3 regions of the Nonomuraea sp. NPDC003727 genome follow, and region 3 is predicted to be linked to each of the others. Evidence: riboswitches for the same ligand, from Rfam matches in the RefSeq annotation. Region 3 holds a riboswitch; each other region holds the start of a gene.

Region 1 (9,338 bases), on a different contig from region 3:
CCCAGACGCCCGGCGACATCTCGAAACCGCCGATGTCGAGCTTGACCCGTCCGGACAGCGCGTCGGCCTGGGCCTTGAGGTAGCTGTCGTTGGTGCCGACGTCCTCCCAGTAGCAGTCGGAGACGTAGCCGTAGATCGGGGCGCCGCGTTCGAGCAGGCGCGGGAAGACGTCGGAGGACCAGTCGACGGCCTCCCCCGCGGGGACCTCGTCGAGGATTTCTGGCTCCATGACGTAGATGCCGGTGTTGACCGTGTCGGAGAAAACCTGGCCCCAGGTGGGCTTCTCGAGAAAGCGCTGCACCCTGCCCTGGTCGTCGACGATGATGATCCCGAACTCGAGCGGGTTGGGAACGCGCGTCAGACCGATGGTGACAAGAGCCGAATTCTCCCGGTGAAACCGGATCATGGCCGATAAATCGATATCGGTCAGGGCATCGCCGGAAATGACCATGAAACGATCGTCGCGCAGTTTGTCGGCGGCGTTCTTGACGCTGCCGGCCGTACCGAGTGGCAGGTCTTCGGTGGCGTAGTGCAGGCGCATGCCCAGTTCGTCGCCGTCGCCGAAGTAGCTGCGCACGAGCGCCGCCAGGAACTGGACCGTGACGACGGTCTCGGTCAGTCCGTGTTTGCGGAGCAGCCGGAGGACGTGTTCCATGATCGGGCGGTTGACCACAGGAAGCAGGGGTTTGGGCTGGTTCGCGGTCAGCGGTCGCAACCGCGTGCCCTCCCCGCCTGCCATGACGACCGCCTTCACCCGATCACTCCTTCTTCGCAGTTTGCCGGGGATCGCGCAGCTCATCCCTGGCAGCGGTGATGAGCCGGCGCACCTGTACCACATACAACACGCCCGCCCACCAGTACAGACCCGTTCCCCAGATGGCGAACGCCCATCCGATGATCCTCGCAGTATCGGCATACCAGGAGCCGGTATGAGAGGCCAGGAAGAGCAGCGGGAAGGCGTACATGAGGTTGGCCATGGCGGCTTTGCCAAGGAAATGCACGGGCAGTGCCTTGTAGCCGTATTTGCGGAGCACGGGAAAGAAACATCCGACGAAGATTTCCCGGGCGAGAATGATCGCCACGAGCCACCAGGGGATCACGTCCCTGAGGACCAGGCCGAGGATCGTGGCGAAGACGTAGAGCTTGTCGGCCGCGGGGTCGATGATGCGGCCCAGCCTGCTGGTCTGGTTCCACGCGCGGGCGATCTTGCCGTCCAGCCAGTCGGTGAATCCCGCGACCATGAGCAGCCCGATCGCCCAGCCGTCGGCCTGGGGCCCGAGAACCAGCCACAGGAACACGGGCACACCCAGCAGGCGCAGGAAGCTCAGCAGGTTAGGAACCGTCCAGATCCGGTCCTCCGCTGACGAAGGGGCGGAAGTTTCGCTCACGCTTGCGACCCTACTGCGTCGCCGACCTGCGTACGCTGCGCCGTCCGCCTCGTCCGGTTCCGGCCGCGGACCGGACCCTTCACCCCCAGGGGTTTCGGACACCTGGACGGATCGGGGGTTGCGCGCGCCCCCGGTGATCGGGTTACGGTGGCGCCGACCAACGCGGGAGCCCGGTGTGACCGGGCTGAGAGGACGGCTGACCAGCCGCCGACCGCCAGAACCTGCTCCGGGTAATGCCGGCGAAGGGAGTTTGCGCGATGAGTGGCGCGCGTTTTTCCAAGATCTACCAGGGCGATCTCCGGGTCCCGATGCGCCGGATCAGCCTGTCCGACGGCACGAGCTTCACCGTCTACGACACCTCCGGCCCCTACACCGACCCGGAGGTCGAGACCGACGTCACCCGCGGCCTGGCCCCGCTGCGCGAGCGGTGGGTCCTCGACCGGGGCGACGTGGCCCGGTACGGCGGCCGCCAGGTCCAGCCCCTCGACGACGGCTACCGCGACCAGAACGCGTGGAAGCGCGCAGGGACGAGCGCGTTCGCCGGGCGGCGCCGCGACCCCCTCAGGGCGGCGGGCGCGCCCGTCACCCAGCTCGCCTACGCCCGCCGCGGCGTGGTGACCAAGGAGATGGCGTTCGTCGCGGCCAGGGAGGGCGTCGACCCGGAGTTCGTCCGCGCGGAGGTGGCGGCGGGCAGGGCCGTCATCCCGGCCAACGTCAACCACCCCGAGAGCGAGCCGATGATCATCGGGCGCAACTTCCTGGTCAAGATCAACGCCAACATCGGCAACTCCGCCGTCACCTCCTCCGTCGAGGAGGAGGTGGAGAAGATGACCTGGGCCATCCGCTGGGGCGCCGACACCGTCATGGACCTGTCGACCGGCCGCGACATCCACACCACCCGCGAGTGGATCATCCGCAACTCCCCCGTGCCCATCGGCACCGTCCCCCTCTACCAGGCGCTGGAGAAGGTCGACGGGGTCGCCGCCCGCCTGTCGTGGGAGATCTACCGCGACACCCTCGTCGAGCAGTGCGAGCAGGGCGTCGACTACGTCACCGTGCACGCCGGCGTGCGGCTGGCGTACGTGCCGCTCACCGTCGGGCGCACGACCGGCATCGTCTCGCGCGGCGGCTCGATCATGGCGGCCTGGTGCCTGGCGCACCACCGCGAGAACTTCCTGTACGAGAACTTCGCGGAGATGTGCGAGATCCTCGCCTCCTACGACGTCGCCTTCTCCCTCGGCGACGGGCTGCGTCCCGGCTCGATCGCCGACGCCAACGACGAGGCGCAGTTCGCCGAGCTGCGCACGCTGGGCGAGCTCACCCGGATCGCCCACGCCCACGACGTCCAGGTGATGGTCGAGGGGCCCGGCCACGTGCCCATGCACAAGATCAAGGAGAACGTGGACCTGCAGCGCGAGCTGTGCGACGACGCCCCGTTCTACACCCTCGGCCCGCTGGTCACCGACATCGCGCCCGGCTACGACCACATCACCTCGGGCATCGGCGCGGCCATGATCGGCTGGTACGGCACCGCGATGCTGTGCTACGTCACGCCGAAGGAGCACCTCGGCCTGCCGGACAAGGACGACGTCAAGACCGGCGTGATCACCTACAAGATCGCCGCACACGCCGCCGACCTGGCCAAGGGCCATCCGGCGGCGCAGGCGTGGGACGACGCGCTGTCGCGGGCGCGGTTCGAGTTCCGCTGGGAGGACCAGTTCGACCTGTCCCTCGATCCGGACACGGCCCGCTCCTTCCACGACGAGACGCTGCCCGCGGCCCCGGCCAAGACCGCCCACTTCTGCTCGATGTGCGGGCCGAAGTTCTGCTCGATGCGGATCTCCCACGATCTGCGTGCGCAGGAGGGGATGCGGGGGAAGGCGGAGGAGTTCGTGCGCGGCGGCGGCGAGGTGTACCTGACCCTGCCCGAGCGCCGCTGAGACCGGACGGGACCCGCCCGCGCCGGGGCCGGGGGCAGGACCCGCCCGCGCCACGCACCAGGCCCGGGGCAGGACCCGCCCGCCCACGGGGCCGAGAGCGGGACTCCGCCCGCGCCACCCGCCACGGGGGACGGGCGGCGCGGGCGGTGTCCCCGGCCTCTCCCGGGCAGCCCCTCCGGGGCGGGCTCCCCCGGGCGGGCGCCCTGGTCGTCAGCGCTTCACGGGCGCGTTCGCCTCCAGCAGCAACCTGGTGGTGTCAGCCGCCTTCGCCTGGGGGGTCGTGCCGCAGATCGCGCCGACGGTGTGCACGACCCAGGCCTGCTGGCCCGCCTCGATCCCCGGGTGCCAGGTCGTGTTGATGCCGGAGGAGGCCTGCCTGCCGCCGTCCGCGGTGCTGAAGGACAGGGTGGCCATGCCGATGACACCGCCGTCGTGCCCCCACACCTTCCCGCACGGGGTGTCGTAGGCGATCAGGCCCAGGCCGTAGTCGAAGGTGTCGGGGACGCCGGGTCCTGGCGTGATCGGAACGGTCGTACGCATCTCGGCCAGCTGGGCCTGGCCGATCAGCCGGCCGGTCAGCAGCGCGCGGAAGAACCGGTTGAGGTCCTCCGTCGTCGAGACCAGCGCGCCGGCGGTGCCGCCCCACGACATGTTGAAGGTGCTGAAGTCCCGCAGCGGGAAGGAGCCGAAGAAGGAGGTGTAGGCCTTCGAGTGCGGGCGCGGCAGGTTCGGGGTGCGCGGGAAGAAGGTGTCGGACAGGCCGGCGCGCTGGATGACGTGGCGGGTGATGTAGCGCTCGGCGGGCATTCCCGTGATCTTGTCGAGCAGCATGCCGAGCACGATGTAGTTGGTGTTGGAGTAGCTGCCCGGCGTCTGGCCGGGCTCGCCCGAGGGGCCGGTGCCGAGGCCGAGCCGTACCAGTTCCTCGTCGGTGTACTGGCGCACGCGCATCTCCTCCAGGCTGTCAGGCCCGGTGATGAGCGCCGTGTCGTAGTCGCCGACGTGGCTGGTGTGGTTGAGCAGCATCCTGACCGTGATGCGCCGGTCGGGCAGCAGCCCCGGCAGGTACTGCTCGACGGGGGCGTCCAGCTCGACCTTGCCCCGCTCGGCCTGCTGCAGGACGGCGGTGGCGACGAAGGTCTTGGTGATGCTGCCGATCCGGTGGTACATGGCCGGCCGCGTGGGGCGTCCGGCCTCCAGGTCGGCCAGGCCCGCCGCGCCGCGCCAGCGCTGCCATCCGTCCTGGACGGCGGAGTAGGCGCCCGCCACGCCGCCCTTGGGCACCTCGTCGAGCGTGCGCTGCAGCTCGCGCCGGTCGAGATCCGGCCTGGCGGCGTGCGCGGCGGGGGCCAGACCCGCCACGACGAGGAGCGCACCGAGACCCAGTGCGGCGATCTTCTTTGATGCCATGCTGTCGCCCTTCTCGCGAAGATTCCGGACGACGCCACTATGGCACGGCGATGATCATGAAGGCGTCGGCGGAAAGGACGACTTGCGGCCTCATCCCGCAAGAGGACCGGAGCGGACCGAAGTCTAGGAGCGCGCCGCCTGGAGGAAGGCGCGGATCAGGGCGGAGTCCTTCACGCCCCTGGAGACCTCGACACCGCTGGAGACGTCGACGCCCCACGGCCCGGCCTCGGCGATCGCCTGCCGTACGTTGCCGGGGTCGAGGCCGCCGGCCAGCAGCCAGCGGCCGGAGGGCCGGCCGCGGACGGCCGCCCAGTCCCACGGCTCGCCCGCGCCCGCCCTGGGCGCGTCGACGATCAGCAGGTCCTCGTCGAAGGCCCCGGTGCGCAGGTCGGCGTCGGCCGCGACGGCGCGCACCAGCGTCAGGCCGAGGTCCTTCAGCGCGGTGAAGTCGGCGTGCGGGTGCCGGCCGTGCAACTGGACGGCGCGCACCCCGGCGGCCGTGGCGGCCTGCCGTACCTCGTCGGCGGGCTCTCCCATGAAGACGCCGACGGTCAGCACGTGCCCGGGCACCAGCGCGGCCAGCTCCGCCGCCCGTGCGGGGCTCACCCTGCGCGGGCTGGCGGTCAGCACGAACCCGATCGCGTCGGCGCCCGCCTCGACGGCGGCCTCGACGTGCTCGGGCTCGCTCAGGCCGCAGATCTTCACGAACATGGCAGCAGCCTATCGGCGGCGTGCGGCCCCGGGCGACCACGCCCACACCGTGGTGAGGGCCAGCAGCCCGAACATGAGCACGCCGTTGGGCACGTGCGCGCCGAGGCCGACGAAGATCAGCAGGAAGTGCTGGGCGATGCCGAGCAGGAAGAGGGCGAGGCTGGCCAGGGCGGGCCAGCCGGCGCCCCGGCCCGGACGCCAGTAGAGGACGGCGGCGATGACCTGGAGCAGGCCGACCAGGTGGGCGACCATGCCGATCATGACGTGGGTCTCGGCGGTCGCGGGCTCGGACACGATGGAGGCCTCGCCGTAGACCAGCGCCTGCCCCGCGAACGAGGCCGCCACCAGCAGGGAGACCGCGTGCGCGAGCACCAGCACGCGCAGCGTGTAGAGCAGGCCCGCCGAGACGGGGGCGGACGTGGCGGTCGTCACGTCATGCATGAGGATGGGTCCTTCCTTCTGAGGTGAGGACCACATCGTGGCCGGGCGCGGCGGGCGGGGTCGTCAGCCTGCCGGGTGACCCGCCGGTCACCCCCTGGGCGGATGGCGCACCGGGCGGAAGGCGGCGTCGACCAGGCCGATGCGGTGGGCGACGACCGCGGCCTGGATGCGGTTGCGCAGGCCGAGCTTCTCCATCGCCGAGCCGACGTGGGTCTTGACCGTGGTGACGCCGACGTGGAGCCGGTCGGCGATCTCGGCGTTCGACAGGCCGGTGCCGACCAGGGCGAGGACCTCGAGTTCGCGTTCGGTCAGCCCGGCGGGGGTGGGCGTGGCCTGCTGCTCGGCGGCCAGCGCCCGCTGGACCACCCGGCGCAGCACGGAGGGGGCGAGCAACTGCTCGCCCGCGGCGGCCCTGCGGACGGCGTCGACCATGCGTTCGGGCTCGTCGTCCTTGACCAGGAAGCCGAGCGCGCCGACGCGCAGCGCGGCGTAGACGTTGGCGTCGTCGGCGAAGGTGGTGAGCACGACGATCTTCGCGCCGGGCTGGGCGGCCAGGATCCGCTTGATCGCCTCGAGCCCGTCGACCCGTGGCATGCGCAGGTCCATGAGGACCACGTCGGGGCGGTGGTGCTCGGCCAGCCGTACGGCCTCGGCCCCGTCGTCGGCCTCGCCGACGACCTCCATGTCGCCGGCCGCCTGCAGCAGCATGCGCACGCCTGCCCTGACCAGGGCCTGGTCGTCGGCCACCACCACTCGGATCATGTCGTCACCTTGGTCTGGGGGTGGGGTTGGGGGTGGGGTTGGGGGTGGGGTTGGGGGTGGGGTTGGGGGTGGGGTTGGGGGTGGGGATGCGGGTAGGGAAGGGTCACGGCCAGGCGCCAGCCGCCGCCGTCGGGGCCCGCGGTCAGCGTGCCGCCCAGCGCCTTGGCCCGCTCCCGCATCCCGGCCAGGCCCTGCCCGGAGGACGGCAGCGGCTCGCGGATCGTGGGCGGGCGGCCGTTGGCCACCTCGACGACCAGCTCGTCCTCGCCCGCGACCACGCCCACCCGGACGACGGTGCCGGGGCCCGCGTGCTTGAGCACGTTCGTCAGGCCCTCCTGGACGATGCGCGCCGCCGAGGCCCTGGCCACCAGCGGCGCCTCGCTGAGCGCGGGGTCGAGGTGGAGGTCGACGACCAGCCCTGCGGCGCTCATCCGCTCGGCGGACTCGGTGACCACGTCGGCCGGGTCGGCCAGCAGCACGCCGTCGCTGCCGGGGTCGCGCAGCAGGTCGAGCAGGCCGCGCAGGTCCTCCAGCACCTGGTGGCCGGTCTCCTTGATGTCGGCGAGCGCGTCGGCGACAGGACCGTCGGGGGCGGCGTAGCGGGCGGCGGCGGCGCGCAGCACCATGGCCCCGACGTGGTGGGCGACGATGTCGTGCACCTCGCGGGCGATGCGCTCGCGCTCGGCGAGCTGGCCGGCGTGCAGCTGGGCGATCGCCAGCCGTTCGGACTCGCGCACCCGCAGCCGCTCGGCCTCGGCGGCCGACTGCCTGGCACCGGCGTACCTGCCGATGGCGATCGGCGTGGCGACCACCACGAGCAGCAGGACGACCCTGAGCGCGGTGACGTTCTCGTGCCCGTTGATCACGACCATCGCGGCGAGCGAGCTGGCCGTGACGTAGGCGACCAGGTTCCAGAACCAGGAGGCGACGCGCATCGCGAACACCCCGACCGCCATGAGCAGCGTGACCTGGATGGTGGCGGTGGCCTCGGGGATGAACTGGTGCGCGCTCAGCAGGAGCGTGCCCTCCACCGCGAACACGACGGCGGGCAGCCGCCTGGCCACGCCCAGCGCGAGGCCCGCCCCGACGAAGAAGGAACCGATCACCCAGGCGGGCTGGCTGCCGGTGTGCCAGTACGGCCAGGTGCCCAGGACGGCGACGGCCACGCCGGCGCCGGCCAGCAGCACGTCGGGGGTGATCTCGGGCGCTTCGAGGCGTCCGGCGGGGCCGCGCAGGTAGCGGCCGACGAGCGCGGGCAGGAGGGCGATGCCGACGGAGTAGAACCAGGCGTTGCGGGTGAAGGCGATGCCGGGGTCGGCGATGTTGAGGCCGGTGGCCAGCGCCCCCACCGCCACGACGGCCAGCGTGACCGGCCAGCCGCGCCGGTAGCCGGTGGCGCCGAGCGCGACGCACAGCAGGATCTGCGCGGTGTTGGAGGTGAAGCTGCCGATCTGGTCGGTGAAGACCAGGACGCCGACCAGGAACAGGCTGACGGAGACGGGCCGGTGGCGCACCAGTCCCATCGGCGCGCCGACCAGCGTCGCGAACAGGGGGACCCGCCATTCGGCGGACGGTCCGCCGGCCTTGCCGGACATCAGCAGGTCGAGGGCGATCCCGGAGACGGCGAGCAGCACGTCCGGTGCCAGACCACGCCATCGCATGGCACAACCGTATCGACGGGCGCGACCTGGTCGATCCTTCCGACGGAGGACTTCGCATCCTCCAAGTGGCCGGACATCTGCCCGTAAGATGGAGAGAGTCCCTTGACCGACACCCTTACCGTTGTTCTCATGCCCAACGACACCACGTTGTTCCTCGGCCAGTTCATGCGCTCGCCTGGCACGATCGGCGCCCTGGCGCCCAGCTCGCGCCGGTTGGCAGAGGTCGTCTGCACGCCTGTCCCCGAGCGGGGCGAGCCGACCGTGGTCGAGCTGGGCCCGGGCACAGGTCCGTTCACGGCGGAGATCCAGCGTCGGCTGAACGGGCGTGGCCACCATCTGGCGATCGAGCTGAACCCGAGGCTCGCCGCCCTGCTCATCGACCGCTTCCCGCGGGTCGACGTGGCGCAGGACGACGCGGCCCGCCTGCCAGACCTGCTCCGCGAGCGGAACCTGACCAGGGCGGACGTCGTGGTCAGCGGGCTGCCGTGGGCGGCCTTCCCCGAGGAGCTGCAGCGGCGGCTGCTCGGGGCGGTGACCTCCACGCTGTGCCCGTCCGGGGCTTTCACGACGTTCTCCTACGTCCACGCGATGCCGCTGGGGTCGGCGCGGCGCTTCCGCGGGCTGCTGAGCGAGCGCTTCGAGGAGGTCGTGCTGGGGCGCACGGTGTGGCGCAACACGCCGCCCGCCTACGTGCTGCACGCCCGCCGGCCGCGCTGACCCGCCCCGCCGGGGCGGCGGTCCGCTGGACGACCTGCCGAGGACAGAAGAGATCTGTCGAAGGTACAGAACTTCGTTCTACGATTGCGCACGCAACGAGAATGGAGTGATCCCGTGGACTTCACGCTTCCCGAGAGCGCGCTTGCCGTCCAGAAGGGCGTCGGAGACATCTGCGCGCGCTACGACATGGACTACTGGCAGCGGTGCGAGGCCGACAAGCGCTGGCCCGAGGAGGTCTGGGCGGAACTGGCCAAGGGCGGGTGGCTCGGGCTGGCCGTACCCGAGGAGTTCGGGGGCGGCGGGCAGGG
Region 2 (9,338 bases), on a different contig from region 3:
GGAGTCGGCGGCCGACTACGCCGAGGGCCTGGCCGCGCTGTACCCGTGCATGTGGGGATACTCCACCCTCGGCCGGATCCTCGCCGAGAACAAGCCGGAGGAGCCCCGCTACCGCGCCTGGGTCGACACCTACGCCGACCCCGGGTTCGCCGCGCTGACCGAGCGGATCGCCGGGATGATCGACGAGGCCGCGCCCGACCTCGGCAGGGCGAAGGAACTGTTCACCGAGGGCATGCGGCACGAGCTGGCCTTCTGGGACGTCCCCTGACCCCGGGCCCCGCCGTCCGGGATCGTGGGGGTCAGGAACCCGCCGCTTCCGTCGGGGAGCGGGGTCGTGGGGCATGGATGGCCGCTCCCGGTCGAGGCCGCGGAGTGCGGGGCGGCCGCTTCCGCTCGGGGCGCGGAGTGCGGGGCGGCCGCTTCTGCTCGGGGCGCGGCGCGTGGGTCGGGCACTTCCGCTCGGAGTCGCGGCGCGCGGGTCGGGCACTTCCGCTCGGAGTCGCGGCGCGCGGGGCGGGCGCTTCCGCTCGGGGCGCGGCGCGAGTCGGCCGTCTCCGCTCGGGATGGTGGGCGTTGGATGGTCACTTCCGCTCGGGAGCGAGGGCGGCCGCCGAGGGGATGCGGCACGAGCTGACCTTTTCCCTGACGCGGCCCCGGCTCGTCCGAGGGCGCTCGCCGGGGGTGCGCTCTAGTCTGGAGGCATGCCGGAACTTCCCGAAGTGGAGTCGCTGGCCGGCTTCCTGCGCGAGCAGGCGGTCGGCCGCACGATCCTGGCCGTCGACGTGGTCGCCTTCCAGGCGCTCAAGACCTTCGACCCGCCCGTCACCGCGCTCGGCGGGCTGACGGTGACCGGCGTGGCGAGGCACGGCAAGTTCCTCGACCTCGACTGCGACGGCCTCCACCTGGTCACCCACCTGTCGAGGGCGGGGTGGCTGCGCTGGCGCGCCGACCTGTCGGGCGCCAAACCCGTGCGTCCGGGCAAGGGCCCGCTCGCGGTCCGGGTACGGCTGGCGCCCGACGACGACGGCCTGGCGCCCGGCTTCGAGCTGACCGAGGCAGGCACCCAGAAACGTCTGGCCGTCTACGTCGTCAAGGACCCGATGGAGGTGCCCGGCATCGCCTCGCTCGGGCCCGACCCGCTGGTCCCCGAGTTCACCGTCCAGGCGCTGAAGGAGATCGTGGGCGGCAACCGTACCCAGATCAAGGGCCTGCTGAGGGACCAGAAGATCATCGCGGGCATCGGCAACGCCTACTCCGACGAGGTGCTGCACGCGGCCCGGATGTCACCCTTCAAGATCGCGGCCACGCTGACCGACGCGCAGATCGCCGACCTGCACGAGGCGATCGTCACCACGCTGCGGGATGCGGTGGAGCGCGCCCACGGCCTGGCGGCCAAGGACCTGAAGGCGGAGAAGAAGTCGGGGCTGCGCGTCCACAACAGGACGGGGCAGCCGTGCGAGGTGTGCGGCGACACCATCCGCGAGGTGTCGTTCGCCGACTCCTCGCTGCAGTACTGCCCGACCTGTCAGACCGAGGGCAAGATCCTTGCCGACCGGCGGATGTCGAAGCTGCTCAAGTAGACGGCGTCAGGCGACGAACATCACACAGGCGGCGTCAGGCGACGGACGTCACCTGGCGGCGTCCAGCGGCGGACGTCACCTGGCGGCGTCGAGCAACGGACGTCACCTGGCGGTGTCCAGCGACGGACGTCACCTGGCGGCGTCCAGCGGCGGATGTCGCGTAGGTGGCGTCAGGCGACGAACGGCGGTCGGCCGCTCTCGCTGACCAGGGGCTTGCCCGCCAGCTCCCACGACTGCATGCCGCCGCCGACGTTGACCGCGTCGCGGCCGATGTGGTTGAGCCACGCGGCGGCGTGCGCGGACCGACCGCCGACCCTGCACACCACGTAGACGGGGCCGGAGGGGAGCTCGTCGACGCGGGCCTGCAGCTCGCCGAGTGGAATGTGGGTGGCGTCGGGGGCGTGGCCCGCCGTCCACTCCTCGGGCTCGCGGACGTCGAGCAGGAAGGCTCCGGCGGGCACGTCGGTGACGTCGATTTCGGGAACGGTCATGTCCCCATTCTCGCGGACCCGCCCCACCACAACCTCCCGGAACTGCGAAGAAAGCGCGGGCCGGGGTTTCTCGGGGGCCAGTGCGGGCGTGCGGTCGCGGTTGTAGGGGGGCGTGGGCAGGGTCTTCCGGGGTGGCTGGGGAGGCGCGGGCCGGGGTTTCTTGGGGAGGCCGGTACTGGCGTGCGGTCGCGGTTGTAGGGGGGGCGTGGGCAGGGTCTTCCTGGGTGGCCGGGGGGGCCGGTTCGGTGGTGTGGGCGGGTGGTCGGGGTTTCTCCGGGAGGGCCGGTTCGGTGGTGTGGGCTTGCGGGAGGGACGGCGGGAGGGGTGGGGAGGCGGGGAGGGGGTGGTTGCCAAAAAGGAACGAGATGTAATAATTCGCCTCAAACCAGTAACCGCGGGAGCTCGGGCATGGCCGGGCTGAGAGGGCGACCCCCAGGCGTCGCCGACCGCATGAACCTGTCCGGGTAATGCCGGCGTAGGGAGCGTGCGATGACGCATGTCGTCGATCCGAAGCATGCCGAAGTACCGCTGACCCTCGACCAGGCCCCGCCCAAAACCCTCGGCGTCCTCGACCAGGGCGCCTTCTGGGCCAACCTCGGGGTCAGCCTCCTGGGTTTTTCCTTCGCCCTCTTCCTCATCAACCCTCTCCTCGACGACAACCCGCTGACGATGACCGCCGCGGTCACCGCCACCGTCGTGGGAAGTCTCATCGGCACCGCCATGGTGGGCCTCGCGGCCATCCCCGGCGCCCAGACGGGACAGCCGGCGATGGTGCTGCTCAGAGGCCTGTTCGGGGCGAGGCTGTCCTACGTCCCCACGGTGCTCAACATCATCCAGATGCTCGGGTGGGGTGCCTTCGAGCTGTGGGTCATCGCCATGGGCGCCCAGGCGATCGTCGGCGACGCCGTGCCGTACGCGGTCTGGGTGATCGTGGCGGGCGTGATCACCACCGGGCTGACGATCTACCCGCTCGGTGCGATCAGGCTCATCAGGCGGGTCGTCACGATCGGCGTGATCGTCTCGACCGTCTGGTTCGCGGTCGCGCTCCTGCAGCGGGCTCCAGCGCCGGCCGGCGGCTCGTGGGACGCCTTCGCCCCCGCCGTCGACTTCGTGATCGCGCTGTCGGTCTCGTGGGTACCGCTGGCCGCCGACTTCGCCCGGCACTCGCGCAGCAGCTCGGCCGCCTTCACCGGCGTGGTGGGCGGTTACACGATCGCCCAGGTGGCGTGCCTGGCCATCGGCGTCTACGCGGTCGCGATCGCCGGCCATGACGCCGTGCTGAACGACCCGACGGCGGTCTTCGGCCCGTTCGTCGCCGCGCCGCTGGGCGCGCTGTTCTTCGGCATCCTGGTGCTGCGCGAGACCGACCAGTCGTTCGCGAACGTCTACTCCACGGCCATGTCGCTGCAGAACCTCATGCCGCGCGTCGACCGGCGGGTCTTCTCGGTGGCCCTCGGCGTCGTGACGATCGGCGTGGCGCTCCTCGTCGACGTCAACTCCTACAGCGCCTTCCTCAGCATCATCGGCGCCGTCTTCGTGCCGATGCTGGGCGTGCTCGTCGTCGACTACTTCCTGCTCGGCAGCGGCAGGACCTGGAACACCAGCGAGCGCGCCCCCTCCCGCTGGATCATGACGGTCCCGTGGGCGCTCGGGTTCTGCGCGTGGTGGCTGCTGGCCGCCCCGTCCACGATCCCGTGGTGGGCCGCGATCTGGGACGGCGCCCGCGCGGCGCTCGGCTTCACCCGCCAGCCGTGGATGAGCGCGGCGCTGGGCGCCTTCCTGGTCGCCGGCCTGGTCACGCTGCTGGTCGGCCGGCTCGGCGGCGCGGTACGGCGGCGCCGCTAGCCTTCGACGCGCAGCAGGCGTTCGAGCGCGGTGGGCCCGCCGGGGTAGCTCTCGCGATCGGCGACCCGGTGGCAGGGCACGATCACGCACACCGGGTTGCCGTTGAGCGCGTTGCTCACCGCGCGCAGCGCCTGCGGCCGTCCGATGCGGGCCGCCAGGTCGCCGGTGGTCGTGGCGGTGCCGTACGGCACCGCCATGGTCATCTGCAGCAGGGTGCGCGCGAACGGCGTGGCCAGCTGCAGGTCGACGGAGACGGTGAAGGCACGCAGGCGCCTGGAGAAGTAGGCGTCGAGCTCGCGCCGCACCGGGTCGAGACGGCGCGGGTCGGGCCCGACGAGCCCGCCGACGGCCCGCGAGATCCGCTCGAAGACGGCGTGCTCGTCGTCGAAGCTGCAGGCGACCACGCCCTTGCCGGTCACCGCGAGCACCAGCCTGCCCACGGCACCGTCGTAGGTGCCGATGGCGACCTCCGGCGGTCGCTCGGGCCGGTAGGTGGGTGAGGTGACCCTCAACAGGGCATCGAGGTCGCCAGCCGACATAGCCCGCAGCGTATCGGACGGATCAGGCCACGGAGCGAGGCCGCCACCGGCACTATGGAAAGGTGGGTGACGAGGAGATCACCGCGGCCGTACTCTCCAGCGCCCCCAACGCGGTCGTCGTGCTCGACAGAGACCAGGCCGTGCTGGCCTGGAACCCTGCGGCGGAGCGGTTGTTCGGGTGGAGTTTCGAGGAACTGGTCGGGCGGCGCGCGCCGATCGTTCCCGGCGAGCTGACCGCCGAGCACAACGCGGTGCTGGAGCGGGTTCGCACGGGCGGCCAGGTCTCGTTGCGCACCAGGCGCTTCCGCAAGGACGGCACGCTGCTCGACGTGCGGGTCGACACGAGCGCGCTGCTGCAGGGCAACGCGGTGATCGGCTACGTGCACGTCCACCACCCGACCGGCGACGACGTCGCCGCGCACGACCGGTCGGCGCGCAGGGCCATGCTGGTGCGCCGGCTCACCGACGTGGTCGGCGACATCAACGCCGAGCTGGAGCTGCCGGCCGTGCTGGACCGGATCGCGGCCAGCCTCACCGAGCTCACGGGAGCCGACGCGGGCGGGTTCGTACTGATCGAGAAGGAGCGGCTGCGGCTGGTCAGCGCTTACCAGCTGCCCGAGACGCTCAGGGACGCCACCGCGGACCTGCGCAGCAGCCTGGTGGGCAAGCTGCTGCGCACCGGCAGGACCGTGATGCTGGAGTCGCAGGGGCTCGACGACCTGGTGTGGGCGGAATTACCCGGCCTGCACACGATCGCGCTCGGCCTGGCCGCCGTGGGCGGGCGCCCGTACGGGGCGCTCTACGCGTTGTTCGCCGAGCGAAAACCGGGGCCGCTCGAGCTGGAGCTGCTCGAGTTGCTGGCGGGACATGCGGGCATCGCCGTCGGCAACGCGGAGGCCTACCAGGAGGTGCTGCGGCAGCGGGCGCACGAGCGCGCGGTCTTCGACGCCAGCGCCGACGGCATCGCGGTGCTGGACGGGCAGGGGCGGGTCCTGCGGTGGAACCCCGCGGCCGGCGAGCTCACCGGCGTGGCCGCCGACGAGGCGATCGGCAGGCCGCCGCCGTTCCCGCTGCCCGAGCCGGGCCGGAAGCTGACCTTCCAGCTCGAGTCGGGCCGCTGGCTCGACGTGGTCAGCGCGAAGATCGAGGAGACCGGCGAGATGGTGATCGACTTCCGCGACATCACCGCCGCCAAGGAACTGGAGGAGGCCAAGGACCTGTTCCTGGCCACCACCAGCCACGAGCTGCGCACCCCGATCACGATCGTGCGGGGCTTCGCCAGCACGCTCGACTCCCGGTGGGACAAGCTGACCGACCCCGAACGGCGCTCCGCCGTCCACACCATCGCCGAGCGGGCCAGGTCGCTCGGCCAGCTGATGGACCACCTGCTGCTGGGCGCCCGCGCGGGAGCGGAGGAGCTCAAGGTCCGCATCGAGACCTTCAGCGTCGCCGAGCGCATCCGCGCGGCCACGCTCGGGCTGCCGGTGCTGTCCGACGCGCACAGGGTGGAGGTGGTCGTCCCCGAGGGGCTGCCCGACGTCAGGGGCGACGCCCTGGCCACCGACATCGTGCTCGGCCAGCTCCTGGAGAACGCCTTCAAGTACTCACCCGACGGCGGGCTGATCCGCGTCGCGGCGTGGGCGGAGGACGGGCGGGTGGTCGTGGTCGTCGACGACGAGGGCGTCGGCATCGCCCCCGCCGACCGTGACCGAATCTTTGAGAGGTTCGTGCAGGCCGACAGCGGTGACCGGCGCAGATTCGGCGGCGTGGGGCTCGGCCTGTACATCGTGCGGAGCCTGGCCAGGGCGCAAGGGGGCGAGGTCACGGCCCATCCGCGACCCGTCGGAGGCACCCGGATGAGGCTCGTTCTCACTATCGCGCCCGACACACCGAGGCGGTAACGAGCCGGTCACGGATGCCCTGATCTATCGTCCAATGTGTACAAGCCGTGATCGAGACGCGGTTTCTGGGACCGGGTAACGGGGCATTTCGGTCGTACCGGGGGGGTTTCCCTGGGGGGGACTGGGAGCGGGGAGGTGGGTGTGTCGAGCGTCGTGATGTTGCCGTACGCACTGTCCAGCGTCGCCGTCGCACGCCAGCGCCTCTGCACTGACCTGCAAGAGTGGGGGGTCTACGCCGCCGCGATCGATGACGCGGTCCTGGTGGTGAGCGAGCTGCTGAGCAACGCGCTACGGCACGCGCGACCGCTGACCTCCGGCATGGTCAGGGTGGCGTGGCTGTGGAGTGACGATCATGTCGAGGTGGCGGTGAGTGACGGAGGTGCCGCGACCGAGCCGCGCGCGGGCCGTCCGACGCTGTCGTCGCTCGGCGGGCGCGGGCTCGGAATCGTGGAGTACGTCGCGGAGAGCTGGGGGGTGCGACACGAGGGGGAGACGACCACGGTATGGGCCGTGCTCCCTGCCCCGAACGTCGCCAACGGTCAGGTCGCCGCGTTGAAGGAAGCCGGGTAGAGCAGCCGGCGCTCGGCCGCCGTCCAGGCCGTCGAGACCAGCAGGTAGATCCCGGTGGCCAGGGGCAGGAAGGCCGCGGCGAGCACGGTGCCGAACGGCAGCAGCTTCAGGATCCTGAACTGGCCGGCCTCCATGCGGCGGGAGGTGTACCACGCGATCAGCGCGATCAGCGCGATGATCGCCACGAAGGCCAGCGCGGGCGCGCTGACCAGGCCGTACTGCGCGACCACCGTCGCGAGGTGCTGCCCGAGCAGGTCGGTGCCGACCAGCGGGTGGGTGGCGACCTGGTACATCAGCCACAGGAACGGCAGCTGCGCGAAGGCCGGCCCGATGCCGGCGAACGCCGACGTGCCTTCCTTGGCGTACAGGGCGTTGACCTCCTTGCTGAGCCGCTCGGGGTCGCGGCCGTACCGCTCCTGCAGCTTCTTCAGCTCGGGGGCGAGTCTCTGCCGCACCTTGGCGGCCCTGGCCTGGCGCACGCTGAGCGGCAGCAGCAGCAGCCGTACGGCCAGCGTGAACAGCACGATCACCAGCGCGGTGTTACCGCCGAACCCGGTGATGAACATGACGAAAGAATCGATCACCACAACTCCTCGGAGAAAGAAAAGGTTCTTCGTTCACGAGAAGTGCGGTGACGGAGCTCTCGGCCGCGGTCTGCCCGCCGCGTCAGGGTCGCGCTGGCGAAGGAACGCCGTCCTCCTGGCGTAGGTCAGCGGGAAGCTCGGCGTGCCGCCCCGCTGGGCCAGGAGCACGCCGACGGCCCAGGCCGCCAGCAGGAGGAGGAGCAGGCCGGCGATCAGCATGAGACCGGCCGGGTCCGCCAGCGCGAGGCTGAACACCTAGCGGGCCGTCCTGCCCACCAGGGCGACGGCGACGAAGACCACGAGCGCGATCACGCCGATGATCAGCGCGAGCTTCACCAGGCCCACGAGCATGGGCAGGATGAAGGCGACGAGCACCCACAGCGCCAGCGCGACGCCGACGACGAGCATGACCAATCGACCCATACGCATACCGTACGCCCGGGACCATGCTTTCGCGCGGGAATTAGCCGTACCGTGACGGTGTGAGCACTCGCATCCTCGTGGTCGACGACGACCCGACCGTCGCCGAGGTCGTGGCCCGCTATCTCGAGCGTGACGGCCACCGGGTCGAGTGCGTCGGCGACGGCGCGGAGGCTCTGCGGCGCGCGCTCGCCGAACCGCCCGACCTCATGGTGCTCGACCTGATGCTGCCCAAGGTCGACGGCCTGCACGTGTGCAGGAAGCTGCGGGAGCGCTGGCCGGTTCCGGTGATCATGCTGACCGCGCTCGGCGAGGAGATCGACCGCGTGGTGGGCCTGGAGACCGGCGCCGACGACTACGTGACCAAGCCGTTCAGCCCGCGCGAGCTGGCGCTGCGGGTGCGGTCGGTGCTGCGCAGGGCCCAGGGCGCCGCCGTCACCGGCGGTACGGGGGTGCTGCGCGACGGCGACCTGGTCGTGGACGTGGGCGCGCACGAGGTACGGCTCGGCGGCGAGCCGGTCATGCTGACTTCGCGGGAGTTCGAGCTGCTGGCCTACCTGATGCGCAACCCGCGCCAGGCCTTCAGCAGGGCCGCGCTGCTCGACCAGGTGTGGGGGTGGTCGTTCGGCGACTCGTCGACGGTGACCGTCCATGTGCGGCGGCTGCGGGAGAAGGTCGAGCCCGACCCGACCGCTCCGCGAAGGATCGTCACCGTGTGGGGCGTCGGCTACAGATACGAGCCATTGTCATGACTTTTCTGGAAATAGTGGCTGTGACGGCCGGGCTCGGGATGGTCGTGGCGGGTGCCGGTCTCGCCCTGATGCGGTGCCTGCGCACCCGGTCCATCGGCGTCATGCTGGCCGTCGTCGCGGTGGTCGCGGTCGTGGCCACGCTCGCCGGCGTCACCGCCATCACGCTCAAGATGATCATCGACGGCTCGGCCAGGGACCTGGTGCTGTCCGTGGTGGCCGTCGGCGGCCTCGTCGGACTCGGCGTGGCCTTCGCCCTGGCACGGCAGGTGGTGGGGGCGAGCCGGCGCCTCGCCGCCGCGGTGCGGGAGCCGTCCTTCGTCGTGCCCGCGGGCCTGCCGGCCGAGCTGCGGGACATCGCCCAGGCCCTGGAGGAGTCCTACGCCAGGGAGCGCGCCCTGGAAGGGGCGCGCAGGGAACTGGTGGCGTGGGTCAGCCACGACCTCCGCACGCCGCTGGCGGGCATGCGAGCCATGGCCGAGGCGCTGGAGGACGGCGTCGGCGACCCCCACCGGTACCCGACCCAGATCAGGGTGGAGGTCGAACGGCTCTCCTCGATGGTCGACGACCTGTTCGAGCTGTCGCGCATCCACGCGGGCGCGCTCCGGCTGCACCGGACCAGGATCGGGCTCGGCGACCTGGTGGCGGACACGGTCGCC
Region 3 (9,338 bases):
GCCGAGGCGACGTGGGTGGAGATCGTCCCCAAGGTCGGCCTGAAGGGCGACGCGGAGCACGCCTTCGAGGTCTCCGACGAGAGCCGCTACACCCACGTCCGGCTCAACATGTTCCCCGACGGCGGCATCGCCCGCCTGCGCGTGCACGGCGAGGTCCGCGCCGACCTGTCGGTGTACGAGGGGCTGGGCCTCGACCTGGCGGCGCTGGCCAACGGCGCGGTCGTCACCGCCTGCTCCGACGAGTTCTACTCCGCGCCGAACAACGTCCTGGCCCCCGGCCTGGCCCGGCACCAGGCGGAGGGCTGGGAGACCGCCCGCAGGCGCGACGGCGGCAACGACTGGCTCGTCATCCGACTGGCGGCGCCCGGTGTCGTCAAGGTGGTCGAGCTCGACACCACCAACCTGCTGTTCAACGCGCCCGGCGCGGCGTCCGTGCAGGGCAGCCTGGACGGCGAGACGTGGTTCGAGCTGCTGCCGAAGACACGCCTGCAGCCCGACACGCCGCACCGCTTCCGGCTGGAGGAGGCGCGGCCGGCCGCCTACGCGCGCGTCGACATCTACCCCGACGGCGGCCTCGCCCGCGTTCGCCTGCTCGGCACGCTCGCCTAGCCGTCACGCGGGGCGCGGCGGCGGGGGCCCGCCCGCCCTGCGGGGCCGGTCACCGGCTGGCCATCAACAGGGTCCAGCGCTGGCGCGTGTAGCCGACGCCGACGTAGGCGTAGCCGCAGTTCAGGATGTTGGCCTTGTGCCCGGGGCTGGCCATCCACTTCTTCACCACCTCGGCCGCCGTGCCCCTGCCTCTGGCGATGTTCTCGCTCCACGCGGCCGGCGGGGTGAAGCCCGCCGCCTCGATGCGCTGGCCGGGCCCGAGGCCGTCAGGGGAGGTGTGGCCGAAGTAGTTCCGGGCCGCCATGTCGTCGGAGTGGCTCACCGCGGCGTCGCGCAGCCGCGGGTCGGGGGTGAGCGGCTCGCAGCCGGCGGCGGCGCGTGCCTCGTTGGTCAGCCTGACGACCTCGTCGGCCATCTCCACCTCCGGGCTGTCGAGCCGGTCGAGGTCGTAGAGCGTCTTCCAGCCGCCGCAGTGCTGGGCGGCGCGGCCGTCGGACTGGCAGGCCCGCACCCGCATCCCCTTCACCCGGGTCACCTCGAAGCCGAAGGTCCGCGCCACGTCGCCGCACGCCGTCGCGGTGTACGCCGTGCTCCACCGCCCGGTGGTCGTGGCGAGGGCCTGGAAGACCACCCGCGCGCACCTGCGCCGCGTCTCAGCCGATCCGTTGTCGAGGTCGCGGAGGATCACGGCGGCCCTGGCGTCGGTGTCGCCGTCGGTCGAGGCCCTCACCATGATCGTGCCGCTGGCCTCGGCCAGGCCGTTCGCCGAGGAGACCGAACCCCAGGAGCTGGGCATGTCCGCGATGTCCGCGGTGCCCGCTACGGGCGGCGGGGCGGCCGGGACGGTCGCGGCGGTGGCGATCCCGGGAACCGACAGGACCAGCGCCCCCACGGCGGCCGTCGCGAGCAACCCCGGTGTCGACTTCGTGCTCATGCTTTCTCCGGACAGCCCTCCCCCCTCCGGCCCCCTGCCGGATCCCGGGCTGTGGTGACCACCGATATCGCGTGCCGCTTGCACGTCACCTGCAGCCCGCAGAACGCGTCCTTGCAGGTCACAGACACCGTAGGCGGCGGCGGGCTCAGGGGACGAGCCTGGCCTGGTGCCGCGGCGGCAGCGTGAGCCTGCGCAGCGACAGCCGGGGCTCGCCGGGCCGCCACGCCACCACGAAGCTGGCGTAGTCCGTCTCGGCGGGCATCACCCGGTCGGTCGTCACGAAGTCGCCGGTCAGGACCAGCCGCCCGTCGCGGCTCCACGCCATCGAGGTCGACTTGAGCGAGGCGGGCACCGGCATCGACGGCAGTCGCGTCCACGTCCGCGCCCGCACATCCAGCACCTGCACGTCCAGGTACTGGCGTGGTCCCGGCCAGGCCGGATCGGCGAACCAGAGCGCGATCAGCCGCCCGTCCGGGCTGACCTCGGCGGTGGACGGGCTGCCCTCGGTGACAGGGGAGGGCAGCGGCGTGCGGCGGCCGGCCGCCGGCTCGACCAGGGACAGCCGGGACGCCCTCGAGACCAGGACGAGGTCGCGGGTGACGGCGTGCACCCGCTCCTCGGCGAAGACCTCCTCGCCCGTGGTCCTGTCGAGCAGCCGGGCGCGCTCCTGGGCGGCATACGACAGCAGGCCCTGCGGGGTGTCCTGGGCGGGAGCGCGCGAGCAGGCGATCGGCAGGACAGGGCCGCGCTCGCGACCCCCGAAGTCGAGCGGGCGCAGGCGGCAGCCGTCGTCGCCGCGCGCCCGCTGGAGCACCCACACGCCCTTGCCGTCGGCCGCGGCGAAGGCGGACGACACCGCGCCGCCGAGCGGGCGGGCCCGGTCACCGGACAGCAGGAACAGGCGGCCCTCGGCGGAGGGATCGGCGGGCGTGGTCACGACGAGCTCGCGGGAGCCCGCGGTGAAGGACCAGACCGGCCGGCCGTCCGGCAGGCCGCGCAGCTCGGTGCGTACCCGCGAGTCGACGTCGAACCTGAAGGCGCCGCTGTCGCCGGTGACCAGCAGCCGCAGCCCGCTGCCCGGCGGCAGCGGACGGCCGGAGACGGGCGGCATGGGGTCACGGGGGCCGCGCCCGGGACCGTCCGTCCCGGGAACCCCCGACGCGCCGATCGTGCACGGGCCGGGATCGCAGGGCCCGGCCGTACGGGCCGAGGACGCGGGGACCGCGGGCGAACATCCCGCGGCGGCGGCCAGCACAGGGACCAGCACGGCGACCAGCACGACAGCGGGCACACCGGCCGACACAGCGGCCGGCAAGGAGGTCTGTCTCACGCTCCTTCTACCGCGCCGGGCCGCCACGGGTTCCGGCCGCTCAGCGCCAGATCGTCACCGTGGTGCCGGAGGGCCGTTCCTCCCCGGGCATCGGGCGCTGGAAGCGAACCTGCTCGCCGTTGGTGAGGTTGCGCACCCGCACCCGGTAGCCCTGCTGCTGCAGCTCGGTCGTGGCGTCACGGACGCTCTTGAACACCACGTTGGGGACGATCCTGAACTCGGCGTGGTCGTCGGCCTGGCCGTTGCGCTTGCCGAACCAGTCGAGCCAGAGGCCGCCGCATCGCGAGACCGTGATGCTGGTCATCGTGCCGGGGTCGACCTCGGCCTTCGGCCGGGGGTTCTGCGAGATGACCTGGCACGGCTCGGCGTCGTCGTCGACCTCGTTGACCTGCACCTGGAAGCCCTGCTGGGTCAGGAACGCGGCGGCCTCGTCCTTGGACATGTCGCCGACGTCGGGCATCACCAGCCCGGCGCTGAGCACCAGGTTGATGCGGGTGCCCTCCTTGACCCGGTCGCCGATGCTCGGCCTGGTCTGCGTCACCAGACCGCGCTGCACCTTCGGGTTGGCGATCTTGGTGACCTTGCCCACCTTGAGGCCCTGCTCGGCGAGCTTGACCGCCGCGTCGTTCTGGCCCAGGCCCTCCACGTTGGGCACGGTCACCCGCTTGGCGCCGAGCGAGGGCACGAGCGTGATCGTCTGGCCGATCTCCGCCTCGGTCTGGGCGACGGGGTCGGTGCTGATCACCTTGCCCTCCGCCACCTTCTCGTCGTACTGCCCCGGGGCCTCCTTCACCAGGAAGCCGTTCTTGGCGGCCTCGCTCTTGGCGGCCGAGACGCTGATGCCGACGAGGTTGGGCACGAGCGCGTACTTGCTCTGCGCGAAGTACCATCCGGTCAGGCCGACCGCGACCACCATCAGCCCGGCCAGCGTCACCAGGAACCAGTTCGGCCGGAAGCCCCGCCGGCGCGCGGGGGGCTGGCCGGCCTGTCCGGCGGGCGCGGTCAGCACCTCGGTGCGGGAGACCACCAGCGTCGGGTTCGGCGCGGCCGCCGCCCTCGGCTGCGGCTGCGGCTGCGACGGTTGTGGCTGCGACGGCTGCGGCTGCGGCTGCGAGGCGTTGGGCACGGCGTGCTGCCCCGTGGAGTAGGGCGGGATGGACTCCCGCGGCAGCATCCGGTGCGTGTCGACGGCCGCCACCAGCATCGCCGAGGCGTCGGCGGGGCGGTTCTCGGGATCGCGCGCGGTCGCCTGCGCCACCAGCGTGTCGATCAGCGGCGGCACGTCGGGCACCACCGACGAGGGCGGCGGGACGGTGTCGTGGACGTGCCGGTAGGCGATCGACATCGGCGTCTCGCCGTCGTACGGCTGGCGGCCTGTCACCAGCTCGAACAGCATGATGCCCGCCGCGTAGACGTCGCTGCGGACGTCCGCCCCTCCGGTGGTGACCTGCTCGGGCGACATGTAGCCGATCGTGCCGATCATCACACCGGTGCGTGTCTGGTTCGTCGCCTCGATCGCCCTGGCCAGGCCGAAGTCGACGACCTTGACCCGGCCGTCGTCGGTCAGCAGGACGTTCTCCGGCTTCACGTCGCGGTGGACCATGCCCTGCTGGTGGGCGGCGCCGAGCGCGGCCAGCACCGGGATCATGATCTCCAGCGCCTCGCGGGCGGGCAGCCTGCCCCGCGAGCGCAGCACGTCGCGCAGCGTCTTGCCCGGCACGTACTCCATCGACAGGTACACCACGTCGCCGTCGGTGCCCTGGTCGAACACGTGCACCACGTTGGGGTGGGACAGGCTGGCCACTGACTTGGCCTCGCCGATGAACCTGCGCACGAAAGCGGGGTCCTCGGCCAGCGTGCGGTGCATGACCTTCAGCGCGACCGTGCGGTCGAGCCGGATGTCGAGCGCCAGGTAGACCGTCGCCATCCCGCCCCGGGCGATCCGGGACTCGATGCGATAGCGCCCGTCGAGCAGTCGCCCTACGAGGGGGTCCGCGATCGTCGTGTCCACCTGGCCGAGTTTACGGGCGATTCGCCCCCCGCATGGCCCGACAGTCCCAAACCGATGCCCGTTTGATTCCTGATCTGGGAAGGCGGCGCGAAGCCTGCCCGGAGGTCACGTCCCACCGGTGCTCTGCGCCCACCGCGGCCCCACGGCCCCCGGTGGCGCGGGGGCCGTGGCGGACCCCCCGCGCGGATCAGGGGGTCATCGGGGAGGACGCCTCGGCGTAGCGGCGGCGCGGGATCCGTCCGGCCTGGCGCGCCAGCCGCCCGGCCTCCACGGCGGACCGCATCGCCGCCGCCATGAGGTCGGGCCGCCGCGCCCTGGTGACCGCCGTCGCCAGCAGCACCGCGTCGCACCCGAGCTCCATCGCCTGGGCGGCGTCGCTCGCCGTGCCGATGCCCGCGTCCAGGATCACCGGAACCGACGCCGCCTCCACGATCAGCTCGATGTTGTGCGGGTTGCGGATGCCGAGCCCCGAGCCGATCGGCGCGCCCAACGGCATCACCGCCGCGCACCCCGCCTGCTCCAGCCGCCGCGCCAGCGCCGGGTCGTCCCCGATGTACGGCAGGACCACGAACCCGTCGGCCACCAGCCGCTCGGCCGCGTCGAAGGTCTCGATCGGGTCGGGCAGCAGCGTCCGCTCGTCGCTGATGACCTCGAGCTTCACCCAGTTCGTGCCGAGCGCCTCGCGCGCCAGCCGCGCGGTCAGCACCGCCTCGCCCGCCGTGAAGCAGCCCGCCGTGTTCGGCAGGACCTTGATCCCGCGGGCGCGCAGCACGTCGAGCACCGACCCCTTGGCCCCGGGGTCGAGGCGGCGCATGGCGACCGTGGTCAGCTCGGTGCCGGAGGCGGCCAGCGCCTGGTCGAGCACCTCGAGGGAGGGGGCCCCGCCGGTGCCCATGATGAGCCGGGAGCCGAACTTCTCCCCGGCGATGATCAGCTCATCCACCCTGCACCGCCGTGAGGATCTCGACCCTGTCGCGGTCGGCCAGCGAGGTGCTCTCCCACGTGCCCCTGGTGACCACCTCGTCGTTGACCGCCACGGCGACACCCGTCGTCTGCGCCGTCAGCCGCTGGACGGCCTGGGCCACCGTGGTGCCGTCGGGCACCTCGTGCGCGGCCCCGTTGATCGTCACGTGCATCAGTCACTTCCTTGTCCGGCTGTCTGGAACCGCTGCGGCGCGCACAGGGCGGCCAGCTCGCCCTCCTCGCCGTGGAGGATCGCGGTGGTGAGCGGGGCCAGCAGCACGCCGCCCCTGTGGTGTCCGGTGGCGACGGTGAGGCCGGGGCCGTACGGGCCGATCAGCGGCAGGTTGTCGGGGGTGCCCGGCCGCAGTCCCGCCACGACGTCGGCCACCTGCAGCTCGGTGATGCCGGGGACCAGCTCCCTGGCGTCGCGCAGCAGCTCGTACAGGCCGCCCGCGGTCACCGTGGTGTCGAAGCCCAGCTCCTCCTGGGTGGCGCCGACGACGAGCTCGCCGTCGCCGCGCGGCACCAGGTACACGGGCGAGCCGTGGACCACGCCGCGCACGCAGGTGCCGAGCAGGGGGGACGGCGAGCGCAGCCGCATGATCTGGCCCTTGACCGGGCGCACCGGCAGGTCGGTCAGCCCGCCGCTCCACGCGCCGGCCGCCAGCACCACCCGCTCGCCCGTCAGCACATCACCCGAGGCGTCCGAGGCGTCCGCGCGCCCGTCGTCCGAGGCGTCGATCGGCCTGCCGTTCGGGGAGTCGGCCGGCCCGCCGTCCGTGGCGTCCGCCGGAACGTTCCCGGTGGCGGCCGAGGGTGGCTCCAGCCGTACGCCCACCACGGCCGAGCCGTCGCGGACCAGCGCGGCCACGCGCCGCCGCACCAGCGCCACCCCCGCCTTCTCCAGCGCGGCCAGCAGGGCCGCGGTGACGCGTCTGGGGTCGACCCACGCGTCACCCTCGGCCAGCACGCCGCCCCTGACCGACGGCGCCAGCATCGGCTCCCTGCGGCGGCACTCGCGCCCCGTCAGCCGCCGCACCGGCAGCCCGAGCTTGTCCATGAACACGGCGAGCTCGTCCAGCGCCGCCAGGTCGTCGGTGTCGAAGGCGACGTCCAGCGTGCCCTGGGCGCGGTAGTCGAGCCGCAGCCCGCTGTCGGCCTCCAGCTCCGCGGCGAAGGCGGGCCAGCGCTCCAGCGCCGCCAGCCCCAGCCTGAGCAGCGACTCCTCGGTGTAGGAGACCTCGCTGACCGGGGCCAGCATGCCCGCGGCCGCGTGGGAGGCGCCACGCGCCGGGGCCGGGTCGATCACCGTGACACGCGTGCCCGCGCGCGCCAGACGCCAGGCGACGGACAGGCCAACCACGCCGCCGCCCACGATCAGATGCATCTCGCTCCCTTCGCCGGCATGACCCGGATCAGGTGTCTTGCGGTCGAAGGCCCGTCACAGCCTTCCTCTCAGCCCGGTACGGCCGGACTCCCGCGCGTCTTCCGCGAACAAGCCTACTCAAGGCCCGGACCCTGGTGACCGGCGCCGGATTGGTTATGGTCTGAGCGTGAATCATGTCGTGGTGGTGGGCGCCGGACTGGCAGGCATACGCAGCGTCGAGGCGCTGAGATCTCGTGGATTCAGCGGCAGGATCACGCTGGTCGGCGAGGAGCGGCACCGGCCCTACGATCGTCCGCCCCTGTCCAAGGCGGTGCTGCTCGGCACGGCCGACTCCAGCTTCGTCGACTCCGACCTCGAGGCCATGCGGGTGGAGCACCGGCCGGGGGTGTCGGCCAAGGGGCTGCGCGCGGGGGTCCTGGAGACGACCGAGGGCGAGATCGGCTACGACGGCCTGGTCATCGCCACCGGGGCGGAGCCGATCAGGCTGCCAGGCGAGGGCCGCCAGCACGTGTTGCGCACCCTCGACGACTCCCTGGAGCTGCGGGCCCGCCTGGTGGCGGACGCCAGGGTCACGGTCATCGGCGCGGGCTGGATCGGCGCGGAGGTGGCCACGGCCGCCCGTACGGCCGGCTGCAGGGTCACCGTCGTGGAGGCGGGCCCCGCCCCGCTCGCGCACGTGCTCGGGCCCGAGGTGGGCGGCGACACCGTCCCCTGGTACGAGGGCATGGACCTGCGGCTGGACACCATGGTCGCGGCCGTGGAGGAGGGCGGGGTGCGCCTGGTCGACGGCGACTTCGTCGAAGCCGACGTGGTGGTGTCGGGCATCGGCGTCCGCCCGGCCGTCGAGTGGCTGGCCGGCTCCGACATCGACCTGCACAACGGCGTCGTCACCGACGAGCACCTGCGCACCTCCCTGCCGAACGTCGTGGCCGTCGGCGACTGCGCGGCCTGGTGGTCGCGCCGCTTCCACACCAGGCTGCGCGTGGAGCACTGGGACACCGCGCTCAACGCCCCCGAGGTCGCCGTGGCCACGCTGCTGGGCGACGAGGCGGTCTATGATCCTGTGCCGTACTTCTGGTCGGAGCAGTTCGGCCACATGGTGCAGTACGCCGGCCACCATGCCGGCGCGCGCCTGTTGCGCCGCGGCGATCCCTCGGCGGCCAAGTGGTCGGTCTGCTGGTTGACAGACACCGACAGGCTGGCCGGGGTGCTGACCGTCAACAGGCCACGCGACCTCGTCCAGGGCCGTAGGATCATCGAGTCAGGACAGCGACTCGACCCCCTACGCCTGGAAGATCCCGAGGTCGGGATACGTGACTGTGTAGTTTGAAGCCGGATGCGATGTGGTAGTGGTGGATTCGTGACGCTTTCTGTTGCGCAGATAGACCGGGAAACCGACCAGCTCGTCGGCGAGTGGCTGACGCTTCCCGAAGTGGCCGACCGCCTCGCCCTCTCGATCGGGCGGGCCAAGCAGCTCCTGAAGGACCACAAGCTCCTCGGCGTACGGCGGGGCGCGGGCGGCCCCCAGGTCCCGGCGGTGTTCCTCGAGGGCAGGGACGTGGTGAAGGGCCTGCCGGGCACGCTCACGCTCCTGCTCGACGCCGGCTACGACGACGCCGAGGCGTTGCGCTGGCTGTTCACCCCGGACGAGTCGCTGCCCGGCTCGCCCATCGACGCGATCAAGGCGGGTCGCCATACCGAGGTCAAGCGGCGTGCCCAAGCGCTCGGTTTCTGAAGCCCGCCTCTACCTCTGCACCGACGGCCGGAGGAAGCGCGGCGACCTGGCCGACTTCCTCGACGCGGTGCTGTCCAACGGCGTCGACATCGTCCAGCTCAGGGAGAAGGGCCTGGAGGCGCGCGAGGAGCTCGCGCTGCTGGAGGTCTTCCGCGAGGCGTGCGACCGTCACGGCGCGCTCCTGGCGGTCAACGACCGGGCCGACATCGCCTTCGCCGCCCGCCCCGACATCCTTCACCTGGGCCAGGACGACCTGCCCGTGAGCGTCGCGCGAGAGATACTCGGCGACGACATCCTCATCGGCAGGTCCACCCATTCGACGGCGGAGGCCTCGGCCGCCGCCGTCGAGGAGGGCGTCGACTACTACTG

Evidence for each region. Region 3 has a riboswitch for thiamine pyrophosphate ahead of ACWDLG_RS18040 (FAD-dependent oxidoreductase). Riboswitches for the same ligand answer to the same signal wherever they lie in the genome.
Region 1: linked by a shared signal. The riboswitch ahead of thiC (phosphomethylpyrimidine synthase ThiC) and the one ahead of ACWDLG_RS18040 (FAD-dependent oxidoreductase) in region 3 are both predicted to bind thiamine pyrophosphate.
Region 2: linked by a shared signal. The riboswitch ahead of ACWDLG_RS39925 (purine-cytosine permease family protein) and the one ahead of ACWDLG_RS18040 (FAD-dependent oxidoreductase) in region 3 are both predicted to bind thiamine pyrophosphate.

What each region holds. Positions count from the first base shown of each region.
Region 1 is NZ_JBSFNE010000011.1:76,404-85,741, forward strand. It holds gene ACWDLG_RS27455 (sugar phosphate nucleotidyltransferase) at 1-754, opposite strand, end outside; gene ACWDLG_RS27460 (CDP-alcohol phosphatidyltransferase family protein) at 759-1,388, opposite strand; TPP riboswitch at 1,541-1,653, shown strand; gene thiC (phosphomethylpyrimidine synthase ThiC) at 1,646-3,328, shown strand; gene ACWDLG_RS27470 (serine hydrolase domain-containing protein) at 3,539-4,738, opposite strand; gene ACWDLG_RS27475 (phosphoribosylanthranilate isomerase) at 4,862-5,449, opposite strand; gene ACWDLG_RS27480 (hypothetical protein) at 5,459-5,890, opposite strand; gene ACWDLG_RS27485 (response regulator transcription factor) at 5,978-6,652, opposite strand; gene ACWDLG_RS27490 (sensor histidine kinase) at 6,649-8,313, opposite strand; gene ACWDLG_RS27495 (class I SAM-dependent methyltransferase) at 8,443-9,030, shown strand; gene ACWDLG_RS27500 (acyl-CoA dehydrogenase family protein) at 9,145-9,338, shown strand, end outside.
Region 2 is NZ_JBSFNE010000026.1:39,689-49,026, reverse strand. It holds gene ACWDLG_RS39940 (TenA family protein) at 1-268, shown strand, start outside; gene ACWDLG_RS39935 (Fpg/Nei family DNA glycosylase) at 702-1,580, shown strand; gene ACWDLG_RS39930 (rhodanese-like domain-containing protein) at 1,751-2,071, opposite strand; TPP riboswitch at 2,456-2,570, shown strand; gene ACWDLG_RS39925 (purine-cytosine permease family protein) at 2,561-3,916, shown strand; gene ACWDLG_RS39920 (methylated-DNA--[protein]-cysteine S-methyltransferase) at 3,913-4,455, opposite strand; gene ACWDLG_RS39915 (PAS domain S-box protein) at 4,518-6,356, shown strand; gene ACWDLG_RS39910 (ATP-binding protein) at 6,498-6,926, shown strand; gene ACWDLG_RS39905 (YidC/Oxa1 family membrane protein insertase) at 6,896-7,510, opposite strand; gene ACWDLG_RS39900 (DUF6412 domain-containing protein) at 7,544-7,765, opposite strand; gene ACWDLG_RS39895 (hypothetical protein) at 7,766-7,933, opposite strand; gene ACWDLG_RS39890 (response regulator transcription factor) at 7,993-8,682, shown strand; gene ACWDLG_RS39885 (sensor histidine kinase) at 8,679-9,338, shown strand, end outside.
Region 3 is NZ_JBSFNE010000006.1:349,593-358,930, reverse strand. It holds gene alc (allantoicase) at 1-609, shown strand, start outside; gene ACWDLG_RS18065 (CAP domain-containing protein) at 659-1,543, opposite strand; gene ACWDLG_RS18060 (hypothetical protein) at 1,689-2,873, opposite strand; gene pknB (Stk1 family PASTA domain-containing Ser/Thr kinase) at 2,914-4,884, opposite strand; gene ACWDLG_RS18050 (thiazole synthase) at 5,072-5,827, opposite strand; gene thiS (sulfur carrier protein ThiS) at 5,820-6,020, opposite strand; gene ACWDLG_RS18040 (FAD-dependent oxidoreductase) at 6,020-7,234, opposite strand; TPP riboswitch at 7,223-7,338, opposite strand; gene ACWDLG_RS18035 (NAD(P)/FAD-dependent oxidoreductase) at 7,401-8,564, shown strand; gene ACWDLG_RS18030 (Rv2175c family DNA-binding protein) at 8,595-8,969, shown strand; gene thiE (thiamine phosphate synthase) at 8,947-9,338, shown strand, end outside.